3 regions of the Curtobacterium sp. LFS079 genome follow, and region 1 is predicted to be linked to each of the others. Evidence: riboswitches for the same ligand, from Rfam matches in the RefSeq annotation. Region 1 holds a riboswitch; each other region holds the start of a gene.
What was found. Region 1 has a riboswitch for S-adenosylmethionine ahead of ACNQPB_RS12710 (hypothetical protein). Riboswitches for the same ligand answer to the same signal wherever they lie in the genome.
Positions count from the first base shown of each region.

Region 1 (4,793 bases):
TGGCGGGCGGCGCGGATTCTTGAACCGATGGCAAGCGGAACGTTGCTGGGTTCAACGGGAAGAGCCTTCATTCACGAACCTTTCAGGCCGAAAAGTGCGGCCCAGTCATTTGGGCCATAGTATCCGGCGGGGCCGCGGAGCCCCCTGCCCTGTGCACCCGCCCTTGACTGTTACGCCGATCACTACATATCCTTTCATGCAACAAGTGTTGCCCTCTAGGCAAAATGGCAAACTTTCCTCCCCCAACACCCCGCACCGCGGAATGGTCCGAATGACACCGGCGCTGTCATGGAAACGGAACCCGGCCGCTGCAAAATCCCCAGGAGCCGACAATGGACTCATCGTTCCTCAACATCGCCATTGTGGTGGTGTATCTGCTGGCCATGCTGGCCTTTGGCTGGTGGGGCAAGTCCCGCACCAAGAACAACAGTGACTTCCTCGTGGCCGGCCGCCGCCTGGGCCCGTTCCTCTACACGGGCACCATGGCGGCAGTGGTCCTTGGCGGCGCCTCCACGGTGGGCGGCGTGGGCCTCGGCTACAAGTTCGGCATCTCCGGCATGTGGCTCGTCGTCGCGATCGGCACCGGCGTGCTGCTGCTGAGCCTGCTCTTCGCCGGGACGATCCAGCGCCTGAAAATCTACACCGTCTCCCAGATGCTCAGCCTGCGGTACGGCCAGCAGGCCACGCAGACCTCGGGCATCGTCATGCTCGCCTACACCCTGATGCTCTGCGCCACGTCCACCGGCGCCTACGCCACCATCTTCGTGGTCCTCTTCGGCTGGGAGCGCTGGCTCGCCATCGCCGTCGGCGGCGCAATCGTGCTGGTCTACTCAACGATCGGCGGCATGTGGTCCATCACCTTGGCCGACCAGGTCCAGTTCGTCATCAAGACCGTGGGTATCTTCTTCCTCATGCTGCCCTTCGCCCTGAACGCGGCCGGCGGCCTGGACGGCATCCGCTCCCGGGTGAAGGAGTCCTTCTTCCAGATCGACGGCATCGGCATGCAGACGATCATCACCTACTTCGTCGTCTACACCCTCGGCCTGCTGATCGGCCAGGACATCTGGCAGCGCGTCTTCACCGCCAAGACCCCCAAGGTGGCCCGCTGGGGCGGCGCCACCGCCGGTGTCTACTGCATCCTCTACGGCCTGGCCGGCGCCGTCATCGGCCTGGCTGCCCGCGTAGCCCTGCCGAACATCGACGTCAAGGCGCTCGGCAAGGACGTCGTCTACGCGGAAGTTGCCACCCACATCCTCCCGATCGGAATCGGCGGCCTGGTCATGGCCGCAGCCGTCGCCGCCATGATGTCCACGGCGTCCGGCGCCCTGATCGCCGCCGCGACCGTGGCCCGCGCAGACGTTGTTCCGTTCGTGGCCAGCTGGTTCGGCAAGACCGTCCACACCGATGACACCGAAAACCCCGAGCACGACGTCAAGGCCAACCGTTACTGGGTCCTGGGCCTGGGCATCCTGGCCGTGCTGATCTCCATGGCGGCGCAGGACGTGGTCGTGGCCCTGACCATCGCCTACGACATCCTGGTGGGCGGCCTGCTGGTCGCCATCCTCGGCGGCCTGGTCTGGAAGCGCGGCACCGGGGTTGCCGCTGCCTGGTCCATGGCAGTCGGCTCGGTGCTGACGCTGGGCCTGTTGATCATGTACGCGGTGGGTGCCATCCCGAGCGAGGACGGCGTCTACGCCAACGAGCCCATCTACTGGGGCCTGGGCGCTTCCCTTGTCTGCTATGTGGTGATTTCCCTGCTCACGCCGCCCACGGATCCGGAAGTCCGCGAAGCCTGGGAGCGCCGGGTTGCCGGGGCTGTCTCCGAGGAACTGCCCCTGGACGCGCACCCGGTGGCCAGCCACACGGGCCACTAGTCCCCGGCGGGCTAACAGGATAACGACGACGGCGGTGCCACCTTGCGCAGGTGGCACCGCCGTCGTCGTTCCCGGCTTTGCCCTGTCCCGCAGGCGGGACGGGTGCGCTAAGGTAAGTCCAGCTTCAAGAGATGTGGCGCCAAGCTCCGACTTGCCACGCACCAACCCCATGTTCACGGGTGGTTCGGATGAGGAAGCGGCCTGCACCGGACCAGAGACAACCGGCCAGGCAAGAGCAACTCCCCCAGGAGAAGGCCAATGCCTCTTGATGCCACCGCCCACCTTGCACCTGCCCAGACGGACAACCGGAATGAACCGCGCGCCGAACCGCCCGCAGCCGCAGGCTCCCCGGCGGCGCTGCGGGTGATTCCCTGTGTCGATATTTCCAGCGGATCGGTGCTGCTCTTCGTGGCCGGCAGGCGCGAACTCGGGCGGTGCGCTGACCCGCGGCTCCTCACCCGGGCGCTGGCCCGTACAGTACGGCCCGCCCTCTGGTTTCCGGCCGAGCGGAGGCTGCTCCTCGCCGTCGCCGCGCGCGGTTACCGCGGGGGCAAGGACCTGTCATTCATCCTGGAGTGACGGAAAAGACCGGAACACGGGTACCGGGCTATTCTTCGTCGCCTTCTTCTTCCCGGTGTTCATCGACGTCGAGCGGCACGACCCGTTCTTCTTCGTCAATGGCGTCGTCTTCTTCGTCCCATTCCTCGTCCACAGGGATGTCCTCGCTGTAGTCGTAGGCGGGATCCGCCTCGACGGTCGGACGTTCGGCGTGCCAGGCATGCGGTTCGGTGCTGTCCACGGTGAAACCTTCCGTTCACTTTGCCGCGGGCTGCGGCTCGGTCCGGCCAACTGCACGGCCGCGCCAATCCGTGCCCCTTGTTCCTCCATCTGAGCACTGCCCCTGCCGGGGGTCAAGGTGTGGCAGGACGGCGCTTGCTTTAAGGCATGCCGAAACTCCGTGGTGAGGATTACCGGCCAAAAAACCGCGGAAATTGGCGCTAATGTGGAAGTGCAACGGGGCGATGAAACCCGCCCCGGCAACACAGGAGCCACAGTGCAAACGCGAAAAGCCACAGTGCCGCGAAAAGACCCAGTGCCGCCAAAAGCCACAGTGCCGCCAAAAGCCACAGTGCAAACGCCAATGGACACAGCGCGGCCGCAAGACACCGCGCAGCCGGAACCTCCCTCCCCCGCAGACATCAAACGCTGGCGGCAGTACCTGGCCGACGAACGCGCCGAAGCCGCCGTGTACCGCGAACTGGCGCAGCGCCGCGACGGCGAAGAACGCGAAATCCTTCTGGCCCTCGCCGACGCCGAAGGCCGTCACGAAGCCCACTGGCTTCGCGTGTTGGGTGAACACGCGGGAATGCCCAAGGCGGCGTCGACCCGCAGCCGCCTGCTCGGCTTCCTGGCGCGGCATTTCGGTTCGGTGTTCGTGCTGGCCCTTGCCCAGCGCGCCGAGAGCCGCTCCCCCTACGCCACCGATCCCGCCGCGACGCGTGCAATGGCCGCCGACGAGCAGATCCACGAAGAAGTGGTCCGCGGTCTGGCCACCCGCGGCCGCAACCGGCTCTCCGGTTCCTTCCGCGCCGCTGTATTCGGCGCAAACGACGGCCTGGTCAGCAACCTGTCCCTCGTGATGGGCATGGCGGCCACCGGCGTCCCCACCTCCGTAGTGCTCTTCAGCGGCATCGCCGGCCTGCTGGCCGGTGCGCTGTCCATGGGCGCCGGCGAGTACGTCTCGGTCCGCTCCCAGCTGGAACTGCTGAAGGCCACCCGGCCCACCCAGGTCACGCTCTCCGCGGCGCCTTCCCTGGACATCGAGCACAACGAGCTGGTGCTGGTCTACCTGGCCCGCGGCATGAGCCACGAAGCCGCCGAACACCGCGCCGCCGAGCGCATGGGCGTCTACTCCTGCGACTGCGATCCATCCCTGTCCCTCCACCCGGAGGAAGAGGAGAGCCCGGACGAGCACGAAGCCGTCGGTTCCGCCTGGGGTGCCGCGGTGTCCAGCTTCTGCTTCTTCGCCTCCGGTGCCATCGTGCCGATCCTGCCGTTCATCTTCGGACTCGGCGGTTTCGCTGCCCTCCTGACGGCCGGTACTCTGGTGGGCGTCGCGCTTCTCGGAACGGGCGCCGTCGTTGGTCTGCTTTCCGGCACCTCGCCCCTCACGCGTGGCCTCCGCCAGCTGGCGATCGGCCTTGGCGCCGCCGGCGCAACCTACGGGCTTGGCCTGCTGTTCGGAGCTGTGGTCGGCTAGGCGGCAGGCAGCCGCTTTGTCTACAACGCAGGGAGCAGGATGTACCCGGATTTCGAGCCCGACGGCGGCCTGCCGCCCCGGCGTCCCCGCACCGGCCTGTACCTGCTCCGCAACCTCCTGGTAGTGGCCGTTGCGGTTGTCATCGCGCTGCTGGTCAGTGGCTTCCTGCGCGGCGATCCACGGATCACGTCCCTCTTTCCGGCCTTGCCGGGAGCCAGCCGCCAAGCCACGGACAAAGGCGCGCAACCCGGTACGGCGGCGGGCGCCGCGGCGCCGGGCTCGAAGAAGCAGCAGGATGACGACGCTCCACCGCCCGGCCTTGAGGAGGCCGGGCATCCGCTGCTCACGCCCGTGAAACCGGCGGTGGAAAGCACGTCCTACAAGTTCCTGGCCACCAACCCGGACGGCAGCCCGGTGGGCTACTCGCCCTGCCGTCCAGTGCACTATGTGGTCAACGCGGAACTCGCCCCGGCCGGTTCGGAAGGCCTTCTGGAAGACGCTGTGGCGAAGATTTCGGCCGCCACGGGCCTGAAGTTCGTCAAGGACGGCGCCACCAAGGAGAAACCCACGCCAAAGCGCGAGGCCTACCAGCCCAAGCTCTACGGGAACCGCTGGGCTCCGCTGCTGGTTTCCTGGACCACCCCCGCGACGTCTCCCGC
Region 1 covers NZ_JBFPFO010000006.1:236,044-240,836, forward strand. The annotation lists gene ACNQPB_RS12700 (helix-turn-helix domain-containing protein) at 1-71, opposite strand, end outside; gene ACNQPB_RS12705 (sodium:solute symporter family protein) at 333-1,874, shown strand; SAM riboswitch class IV at 1,997-2,116, shown strand; gene ACNQPB_RS12710 (hypothetical protein) at 2,133-2,453, shown strand; gene ACNQPB_RS12715 (hypothetical protein) at 2,482-2,673, opposite strand; gene ACNQPB_RS12720 (VIT1/CCC1 transporter family protein) at 3,016-4,134, shown strand; gene ACNQPB_RS12725 (matrixin family metalloprotease) at 4,174-4,793, shown strand, end outside.

Region 2 (4,793 bases), on a different contig from region 1:
TTCCCGGAAACGGTAGAAGAAGTGTCCGTAGAGGTTCCGCAGTTCCTTCTGGTCCTCGATCTCGCCGGCTATCTGGAAGTTGGCCCAGTCCTGCTCGCGCAGCCGGGGTTCCTCGATCACCCGCTCCGTCACGCCGTCCAGCTGCAGTGCCTCGAGCGTCTGGTAGGCCCGCAGGTACGGCGAGACGTAGACGCACAGCTGCTCGCCGTCGAGCTTCCTGCGCAGTTCCTCCCCGGTGCGCCTGGCCTGTTCCAGCCCGAGCCCGGTCAGCGGGATCCGATAGTCGGGCACGCGGTTGTAGATCGAGGTGTCCACGTTGGCGGCCGACTGGCCGTGCCGGACCATGAAGATACGTGCTGGCGCGCTCATCCCACCAAGCATAGGCAAACACCCAGGAAAATGAGGGCAAGATAGGACCATGCTTGTTGCCTCCACCCGCCGGCTGCGCGCCGAAGTGCTCATCGTCCTGGGCCTGTCCCTGGGCCAGTCGGCGGTGTACTCGGTGGTGCAGCTGCTGGACAAGATGAGCCGGGCCCCGCTGGCGCAGGGAACATCCACACTGAACGCCTCGCGGAACAGCCGGGAGTACTTCGACCTGACCTACCAGCTGCTGGACATCGCCTTCGCCCTGGTTCCGGTGGTGCTGGTGTTCTATTTCCTCTCCCAGCAGCGGGCACCGTCGGAGCAGGAATCGGCGTTCCAGCGCCTCGGCTTCACCCTGTCCCGCCCCGGCCGCGACCTTCTGCAGGGCCTGGGCCTGGCGGCGCTCATCGGGATTCCCTCCCTGGGCCTTTACGCCGCGGGCCGGGCCATGGGAATCACGACGGCGATCATCCCCAGCGGGCTCGACTCCCACTGGTGGACGGTGCCGGTGCTGATCCTCTCCGCGGTGCGGCATGCCGTCGTCGAGGAGGTGATCGTGGTGGGCTACCTGCTGGACCGCTTCGGCAAATTCGGCTGGAGCATGCCGCTGGGCATCGTCTTGAGTGCGCTCCTGCGGGGCAGCTACCACCTCTACCAGGGCTTCGGTCCGTTCATCGGGAACGCGGTCATGGGCCTGGTCTTCGGTTGGGTCTACAGCCGCACCAAGCGGGTCATGCCGCTGGTGGTGGCCCACGCCCTGCTGGACATTGCTGCCTTTGTCGGCTTCAGCCTCTTCGGCAAGGCGGTTGGGCTGGGCTGACGGTCGGGGTGGGCTGAACCGCAGAGGCCGCGGAAAGCCTTAAAAGGTTTCGGCCGCCGTCGCTGGGTGACGTCATTGGCACCCGCCGAAGGCGGCCGAAGATTTGGGCCGGGGCACCGCCGGTGGCGGCACCCCGGAGGGGTCAGATGGTGACGGCCCCGTTGGCTGTTTCAAAGGTGACGGACATGATGCCCGGAACACCGTGCGGAGCAACCCACTGGACGGCAACGTCCTCAAGCGGCTTCTCCACCGGTTCGCCCAGCCACTCGGTCACACGGGCAGCCGACCCGGCGATGGTGAGGCTGGACATCTTGACGTCGCTCGCGTAGACGAGGGACGGGTGCAGTGCAGGATCGCCTTCCCAGCGGAGCAGGTACGGGACCTGCGGATCCGCGATCAGGCCGAGGATGCCGATCTGCTGCCACACAAGTTCCCGGCCGTCAGGGAACTTGCGGTTGCCGGGAACCGCGGAGCGGCCCAGTCGTTCTTCAAAGGGGGACAGGTCGTCGACGGCGACGCACCATCCCATCCATCCACCGCCGGTGGCGGAGCGTGCCCGGACGGCCTGTCCGAACGGTGCTTTATCCGACGCCGGGTGGTCCAGGACTTCCACAACTTCCAGGTATTTGTGGTCTGCGAGCGGAATGATCATGTTCCGCGTACCGAAGCGCGGGTGCACTCCGCCGCGGACCGCATCCACTCCCAAAGCTGCGGAAATCCGCTCTGTGGTGGCCATCAGGCCATCCTGTTCACAAGCGTAAGAGACGTGATCCATGCGCATGTCACTCATCTTGGCACTTTGTGATGGGCCTCTCAGCTTAGCCAAGCCTAAGTAAGGTAGGACGTTCACCCGACCCGGTCCCGACTGTCACATAGCTGTCACATTGTTCGCGTTGGCGGAGCGGTTTTTCCTACACTCGAAGCAAAGGTCACGAGTGCCAGCGCTAAACCCCGGTTTGCTGGCCGGCAACCCTCCGTCCGTGGCGGGGTGCCCCGGGTGAAGACCTGGCCTGCCGGACAGCTGTCGGCAGGCAAGCACGAGGTTCAGGGGTTCTCCATGACGATTGCCGCACCGTCGGCCACCAGCAAGCGCAACGACAACGGCCACAACCAGGATGGCACGGTCAAGTACGTTTCCATCGGCGCACTGGAACTCGAAGCGGGAGGCTACCTGCCGGACGTGGTCCTCGCCTACGAAAGCTGGGGGACGCTCAACGCCGATGCCTCGAACGCGGTCCTCATCGAGCATGCCCTCACCGGTAGCACCCATGTGGCCCGCGGTGGAAGCGACGAAGAAGGCTGGTGGGAACAGCTCGTCGGCCCCGGTGCCACCATCGACACCGACCGCTGGTTCGTAGTCTCGGTGAACATCGTCGGCGGCTGTTACGGCAGCACCGGGCCGTCGTCGAACGCGCCTGACGGCAAGCCCTGGGGTTCCCGCTTCCCGCTGGTGACCTTGCGGGATTCCACCACCGCGGAGGCCCGCCTTGCCGACGCCCTCGGAATTGACAGCTGGCACGCGGTAATCGGCGGCTCCATGGGCGGCGCCCGCGCACTCGAATGGGCGGTCAGCTACCCGGCCCGCGTGAAGAACTGCGCCGTCATCGCAGTCGGCGCCTACAGTACGGCCGAACAGATCGCGTTCGCCCAGGCACAGACGCTGGCGATCCGCCAGGACCCCGCCTTCAACGGCGGCGACTACTACGACGGCGCGGCTCCCGAGGCGGGCCTCGCCCTCGCCCGGCGGATCGCCCACATCACCTACCGCTCGGCCGCGGAGCTGGACTTCCGCTTCGGCCGTAACGCCCAGGACGATGAGACGCCGCTCCAGGCCCCGGCGCTGGGGGAGCGCGGCCGCTACCAGGTGGAAAGCTACCTCGACCACCAGGGCCACAAGCTCGTGCAGCGTTTCGACGCCAACAGCTACGTCGCCCTCACCGAGGCCCTGATGAGCCATGATGTTTCGCGCGGCCGCGGCAGCCTCAAGGAAGCGCTGGCCCTTGTCGAGGCGAACTTCTTCGTCGCCGCAGTGGATTCGGACCGCCTCTATTTCCCGGAGCAGTCGCGCGAACTCGCCGAAGCGCTGCCCGGCGGCGTGGAGGTCCACACCATCGAAGCCCCGATCGGCCACGACGGGTTCCTCACCGAGATCGGCCAGCTCGGCCCGCAGCTGGGCACGGCCTTCTTCGCCTAGTCAGCCGCTCATGATCTCCTGGCGGAGCTTCATGTACTCCTCCATGGCGATCTTGCCGTCACTGAACTTCTGGTCCAATTCCGCCAACTTGCGTGCCCGGTAGCCTTGCGGCTCCGACGGCGCCGGGCCAGGGACGGGAGGCGGTCCGGCGGGTGCCCGGTGCTGCTCCGGTGAGTACGGGTTCGACGGCGGAACGTGCGACGGCGGGTACTGGACAGGTGGATTTTGGGCCGGCGGGTACTGGCCCGAAATGTAGTCCGGGAGCCTGCCCGGGTAGCCGCCCTGTTGGAAACGTCCGTCCGGGTGGCCGCTGTTGCGGATCCGCCGTTGCTGGGATCGCCTGTACATCCGGATCCCCATCGGGATCAGCCACGAGCAGACGATAATCCAAAAGAACAGATTGTTCATGGGGCCACCTCATTCCGTCTCAAGCTTAGCCCCGGGGTTTCCTCCGGGCAGGCCCGTCAGATGAGCTGCACAGGCATCCCCAGGAAGGCCCCGTACCGCACGGCCTCGGCCTCGAGCGCGGCGTGCCCGGCCGCGTCCAGGGCCCGGTCCATCCTGACATCGAGCAGGCATTCAGCCCCTGAAAGATCGTGCCGCCACCACCCGGCCATGCGTCCGTCCAGCAGGACGACGTGTACGGGTGATCCCGCCGATCCGAAATAGGGGGCAGTCCCGCCAAGGTGGTTCCGGGTCTGCGAATAGCCCATCACGTACTCGTCGTAGCACTGGATCAGGTCGATCTTCGGCGCTGCGGTGCGGGAGGTTACGGGCGGCGTGGCGGACGCGGCGGAGGCTGCGGCGTCGAGCTCCTCGGCAGCAAGATGGAAGTCCATTCCGTCCCGGTTGAACGAGGCAAGCGAACCCGGGGAGATGTCCGCGGCCAGCCGCAGGCCCTCCCGCACCTCGCCCATCGTCAGGCCGGACCACGCGGCGCAGTCCTTGACCGTTGCGGGTCCCCGGCTCCTGAAATACCGCAGCGCGAGCTGACCAAGGGAGGCCTCGCGCCGCCCGGCCGTCCCGGAGAAGCCGTTCGCCGCTGACGGATCCTGCCGGGCCCGTTCCGGAAATGAGGCGTATGTCTGTTTCAGGGCTCCACCGGCGGACCGCACCGGCGTGCCGCTGACCAGGACCCTGTTGATCTCCGCATGCATCAGCAGGTAGATGAAGCCAAGTCCCTTGGAAGGGAATCCGGCATCCCCGAGCACGGTTGCCAGCTCCTCGCGGGTCTTGTGGGCGCCGCCGGCAACCGCGCCGGCCAGGATGTCGGCGCTCCGGGCTGCGGCCTTGGCGTCCACGCCGGTCTGGCGGTACATGCGCTTGTTCCCCTGGTGGAGGCGCGGCGCGGACAATTCCATGAGCCAGTCCAGGTCGTCCCGGTGCACAAAGTGCCAGGTGGGCCGCAGGACATGC
Region 2 covers NZ_JBFPFO010000009.1:69,980-74,772, forward strand. The annotation lists gene ACNQPB_RS14805 (histidine phosphatase family protein) at 1-369, opposite strand, end outside; gene ACNQPB_RS14810 (CPBP family intramembrane glutamic endopeptidase) at 419-1,183, shown strand; gene ACNQPB_RS14815 (VOC family protein) at 1,326-1,964, opposite strand; SAM riboswitch class IV at 2,111-2,227, shown strand; gene metX (homoserine O-acetyltransferase MetX) at 2,241-3,377, shown strand; gene ACNQPB_RS14825 (hypothetical protein) at 3,378-3,785, opposite strand; gene ACNQPB_RS14830 (winged helix DNA-binding domain-containing protein) at 3,842-4,793, opposite strand, start outside.
Region 2: another riboswitch for S-adenosylmethionine. It lies ahead of metX (homoserine O-acetyltransferase MetX); the one in region 1 lies ahead of ACNQPB_RS12710 (hypothetical protein).

Region 3 (4,793 bases), on a different contig from region 1:
GTGGTTGCCGCTTGCTGTCGGCGTGGTGGCCCTGGCGGTGTTCCTGGCCCACGAGGCCCGGACGCCGGCGCCCATGCTTCCGCTTCGTCTGTTCACGATCAGGAACTTCGGCTGGGGAAACATCGCCACCTTGGCCATCTACGCCGCATTCTCCCTGGGCTTCTTCCTCCTGGGGATCTACCTTCAGCAGGTGGGCGGGATGCGTGCGACGACGGCGGGCATCGCCCTGCTTCCCTCCACCGTGATCCTGATGCTGGCGTCGAGCTACTTCGGCGGGCTTGCCGGCAAGTTCGGCCCCCGCTGGTTCATGACCCTCGGCCCGGTGCTGTGCGGCATCGGCTTCCTGCTGCTGCTCACCGTGCAGGAAACGCTCAACTACTGGACACAGGTGCTGCCTGGACAGATCGTGTTCGGCGTCGGGCTGGCCGTGACGGTGGCTCCGCTGACTGCAGCCATTCTGGGCGCGGTTCCGCCCGAGCAGGCAGGCATAGGTTCGGCGATCAACAATGCCGTGGCCCGCATCGCTGGCCTGGTCTGCATCGCCTTCGCCGGGATCATCACCGGCCCGGTCCTGACGACGGCGGGCCTCCACCAGGGCGCGGTGGTCACCGCGTTGCTGCTGATGATCGGGGCAGCGGCGTCCGCCGTCGGGATCCGCAACCCGGAGCTGGAAACCGTACCGCAGGCCGGGGAGGGACAATAACGTCAGGCGTCGTGCAGCGTGCAGCCTGCGTGGGTCGACTCGGAGGCCACCCACAGCGCCGAGGCCACCTCGTCTGCCAGGTCGTATTCACGGCTCGACGCTCCGCTGCCGATCCTCACCACCAACGCGCCGCCAAAGGGCTTGCGGCCCAGGACTTCCACGCTGGCGTCCAGGTCGATTTCTTCCGCCGCCAGGTAGCGCAGCAGCTCCGGGTTTTCGTCGCTGATCCTGGTGATCCGGCCGGAATGCCCCTCGTCCAGCTCGACCATCCGGTGGGCGTGCGGCAAGATGACGGTACCGTCCGCGGCGGGAATGGGGTCGCCGTGCGGATCGCGTGCAGGGTTGCCCAGTTTCCCGGCCATGCGCTCGATGAACGTATCGGAGACGGCGTGCTCGAGGAGCTCGGCTTCATCGTGGACCTCGTCCCAGCTGTAGCCAAGCTCCATGACCAAGTAGGTCTCGATCAGCCGGTGCCGCCGGACCATGGCCAGCGCGAGCTGCACCCCTTCCGGGGTGAGGGTGACCGCGCCATACGGCCGGTGGTCCACCAGGCCCTGGTCTTTGAGCTTGCGGACCATCTCCGAAACCGAGGAGTTCGCCACGCCGAGACGCTGGGCCAGCTGCGACGACGTGATGGGTTTGTCCTGCCACTCGGTGAACGAGTAGATGACCTTGACGTAGTCCTCGATCGAGGATGAGGGCGTGCCGGTCTTCACGCTCCTAGCCTACCGTGAACGGCATGCCTGGAAATTTGCCCGGCTCAGGCTTTCCGCGCCCGCCAGCTCTGTGTTATGTAGGGCAGCCGGATGACATCGGATGGTCCGTGGCCAAGGTGCTCGTGCAGGTACCACTGGAGGTTGGCCATGACTTTCGCCCGGGTGGCCTCATTCGCGCGCAGGTAGTAGCTGCGCGACTTCGTCAGCTCCATGATGTCTTCCGCGAACAGCGGATCTTCCCACGGGCTAAGGTGGCTTTCCAAGCCGATGAATTCCGGGCCCACCACGGGTCGGAAGTCCGATTTGTGGACGTCCCCGGCATGCATGATGCGCGAGAGCCGGTGGACCCAGGGGACCGAGGTGTCCAGCTGGTTCCACACGAGGCCGAGTACTCCGCCGGGACGCAGGATGCGGGCCAGTTCGGTGCTCGCCAGCAGGGGATCGCACCAGTGCCAAGCCTGGGCAACGCTGACGACGTCGAATGCTGAATCCGCCAGTCCTGTTGCCTCTGCCGTGCCGAGGAGTGCCGTGGCCGCCGGGTAATCCTTCCGCAGCTGCGCGAGCATGTCTTCGGAAGGGTCGACGGCGGCCGTCTGCAGGCCGCGTTCCAGCAGCAGGGCGGTGAATTTGCCGGTCCCGGCACCGATGTCCGCGGCGGTCCGGGCGCCGGCGGGCACCAGCCAGTCCGCGGAATCGGCCGGGTAGCCGGGACGGACGCGGTGGTAGTGCTCGCCGCCGTCCTGGAAGCTCGATCCGAGCTCGCGCCGCCGCTCGCTGTGCAGTTTGGGACCGTGGAGCCTGGCGTTTCGGAGCTTGGGTCCGCCGCGGTGTCCACCGGATCGCAAAGCCACGCGTCCACTCCTCACCGGGTCCTGAAATACTCTATGAATCTACCGCACTCAGTCGGTGCTGCAGGGCGCGGCGCCTGCGGTTCCGGGAGTGTTTGGCGCCCAATGCGGGTAGCTGCGGTGGTCGTTGGCAGGGACCCAGCGGCCGGCGTCGACGACGTAATCCCAGCCGAGGCCCTCGGACTTGAGCGCCTTGATTCCGGCGATCAGACGCGTGGCGTCCTCGAGCCGGGAACCCAGGCCGAAGCTGGCGCGCAGGGAACCGGAGGGCAAGCCGAGCCGCTTGAGCAGCGGGTGGGCGCAGAATCGCCCGTCCCTCAGGCCGATGCCGTGTTCTGCGGCGAGGTACGCGGCGACCAGGCCTGCGTCGTAGCCCTCAAGGGAGAAGTTCACGACGCCGATGGTGTCGGCCGGGTCGGTGTCGCTGAAGATCTGGTGGACCGTGACACCCTCGATGTCCTTCAGGCCTTCAACCAGATGGGTCCGGATCGCGGATTCGTGGGCGTGCCACTCGTCCTGGTCCAGTTCCGCGATGACCTGGGTGGCCCGGGCCAGGGTGGCCGCGCCGAGCACATTGGGGGAACCGCCTTCGTGGCGGGCCGGTCCGGTGGCCCAGGTGACCGAGTCGAGGCGCGCTTCCCGGACGGCGCCGCCACCGGCGAGGTGCGGGGTGCCGGCGTCGAGCCAGTCGGGGCGGCCTACCAGGACTCCGGCGCCGAACGGTGCGTAGAGCTTGTGCCCGGAGAAGACCAGGTAGTCGATGTCCGCCGCGGCGATGTCGACCCGCCGGTGCGGGGCGAGCTGGGCGGCGTCGACGACAATACGTGCGCCGTACCCGTGGGCAAGGGCGGCAAGCTCCTTGACCGGCAGGATCTCACCTGTGACGTTGGAGGCTCCGGTGACAGCGAGCAGACTGACGCCGCCCTGCGCCAAGGCTTCGCGGACATTGGCCAGGGTCTCCGCCAGGGTGGGCGCGGCGACGATGCTGCGGTGCGGCACATGCTGCCAGGTGAGCAGGTTGGCGTGGTGCTCGATGTCCAGGTACAGGACTTCGCCGCCGTGCTTTCCGTCCACGACGGGCAGGCAACCGGCCAGCAGGTTCAGGGAATCGGTGGTGTTGCGGGTGAAGATCACGCTGTCGTCCGAGCGGCCGCCCACGAAATCCCGCACGATGTTGCGCGCGTTTTCGTAGACCGAGGTGCTGATCTGCGAGGCGTAGCCGGCGCCGCGGTGGACGCTTGCATAGAACGGCAGGATTTCGTTCAGGTATGCGGACACAACGGTCAGCGCCGGGGCGGATGCGCCGTAGTCCAGGTTTGCGTACCGTACGTGGCCGCCCTGGATGAGCGGGGCCTGCAGTTCGGCGCCGGTGACGGCGGCCAGCGGGCGGGCAGCGGGTGCCTGCGGGGAGTCGTTGTGACGGAGTTCAGGCGAAGTGAAAGTGGCAGTGCTCATGGAAGTCCTCATTCAAGGGAACCCTGCGTGCAGGGGATCCGCGCTTGCCGCATCCGTTCCGGACCGGCCGGGTCGTCACCCGGGGCACCCCGCCGCGATGGAGGGTTGCCGGCCAGCAAACCGGGGTTTCACGCTGGCACTCGTGACCTGTCTTTGAGACTAAGACACCATACGCGACGCGCCAAAGCCGGCCGGCTTTGTTAAGCCGATTGTTACGGAAAGCGGATTCGGGGCTGTTTGCCGAACAAAAATCGGCAGGCGTCCCGCAGCGGGGACGCCTGCCGATGAATCTTCGCCGAAGCCTGAGGGGTGCAGGCTTAGAGGAGGTCGTCGATGGACGGGTTGAGTTTCCTGAGGACCTCGGAATGCAGGATCGAGTTGCTGGCGACGGCGTTCCCTCCGAAGGGGCCGTCCGTGCCGTCGAGGGAGGTGAAGCGGCCGCCGGCTTCGGTCACGATCGGCACCAGCGCCGCCATGTCATAGAGCTCGAGCTCGGGTTCCGCGGCGATGTCCACGGCGCCTTCGGCCACGAGGCAGTAGGACCAGAAATCGCCATATGCCCGGCTGCGCCAGACCGCGTCTTCCAGATCCAGGAAGGAATCCAGTGAGCCTTGCTTCTTCCACTCCGAGATTTCCGAGTAGGACAGCGAGGCGTCGGACAGTCGCGAGACGTTGCTGACCTTGAGCCGGGTGGCCGAGGCCAGGGAGCGGCCGGTGTAGGCGCCTCCACCCTTCACTGCCCACCAGCGCCGGCCCAGGGCGGGAGCGCTGACGACGCCGACAACCACCTCGTCGCCGTCGACGAGAGCAATGAGGGTGGCCCAGACGGGAACGCCGCGGACAAAGTTCTTGGTTCCGTCAATCGGATCGATGATCCAGCGCCGGGCGCCGTGCCCCGTGCTGCCGAATTCCTCGCCCAACACCGCGTCCCGTGGACGTGAGCGGGACAGTTGGCCGCGGATGGCTTCCTCGGCGGAGCGGTCGGCATCGGTCACCGGGGTGAGGTCGGGCTTGGACTCAACCTGCAGGTCCAGGGCCTTGAATCGCTCCATGGTCAGGGCATCGACGGAA
Region 3 covers NZ_JBFPFO010000005.1:47,766-52,558, forward strand. The annotation lists gene ACNQPB_RS10295 (MFS transporter) at 1-703, shown strand, start outside; gene ACNQPB_RS10300 (metal-dependent transcriptional regulator) at 706-1,419, opposite strand; gene ACNQPB_RS10305 (class I SAM-dependent methyltransferase) at 1,464-2,270, opposite strand; gene ACNQPB_RS10310 (aminotransferase class V-fold PLP-dependent enzyme) at 2,319-3,722, opposite strand; SAM riboswitch class IV at 3,758-3,870, opposite strand; gene hisN (histidinol-phosphatase) at 4,040-4,793, opposite strand, start outside.
Region 3: another riboswitch for S-adenosylmethionine. It lies ahead of ACNQPB_RS10310 (aminotransferase class V-fold PLP-dependent enzyme); the one in region 1 lies ahead of ACNQPB_RS12710 (hypothetical protein).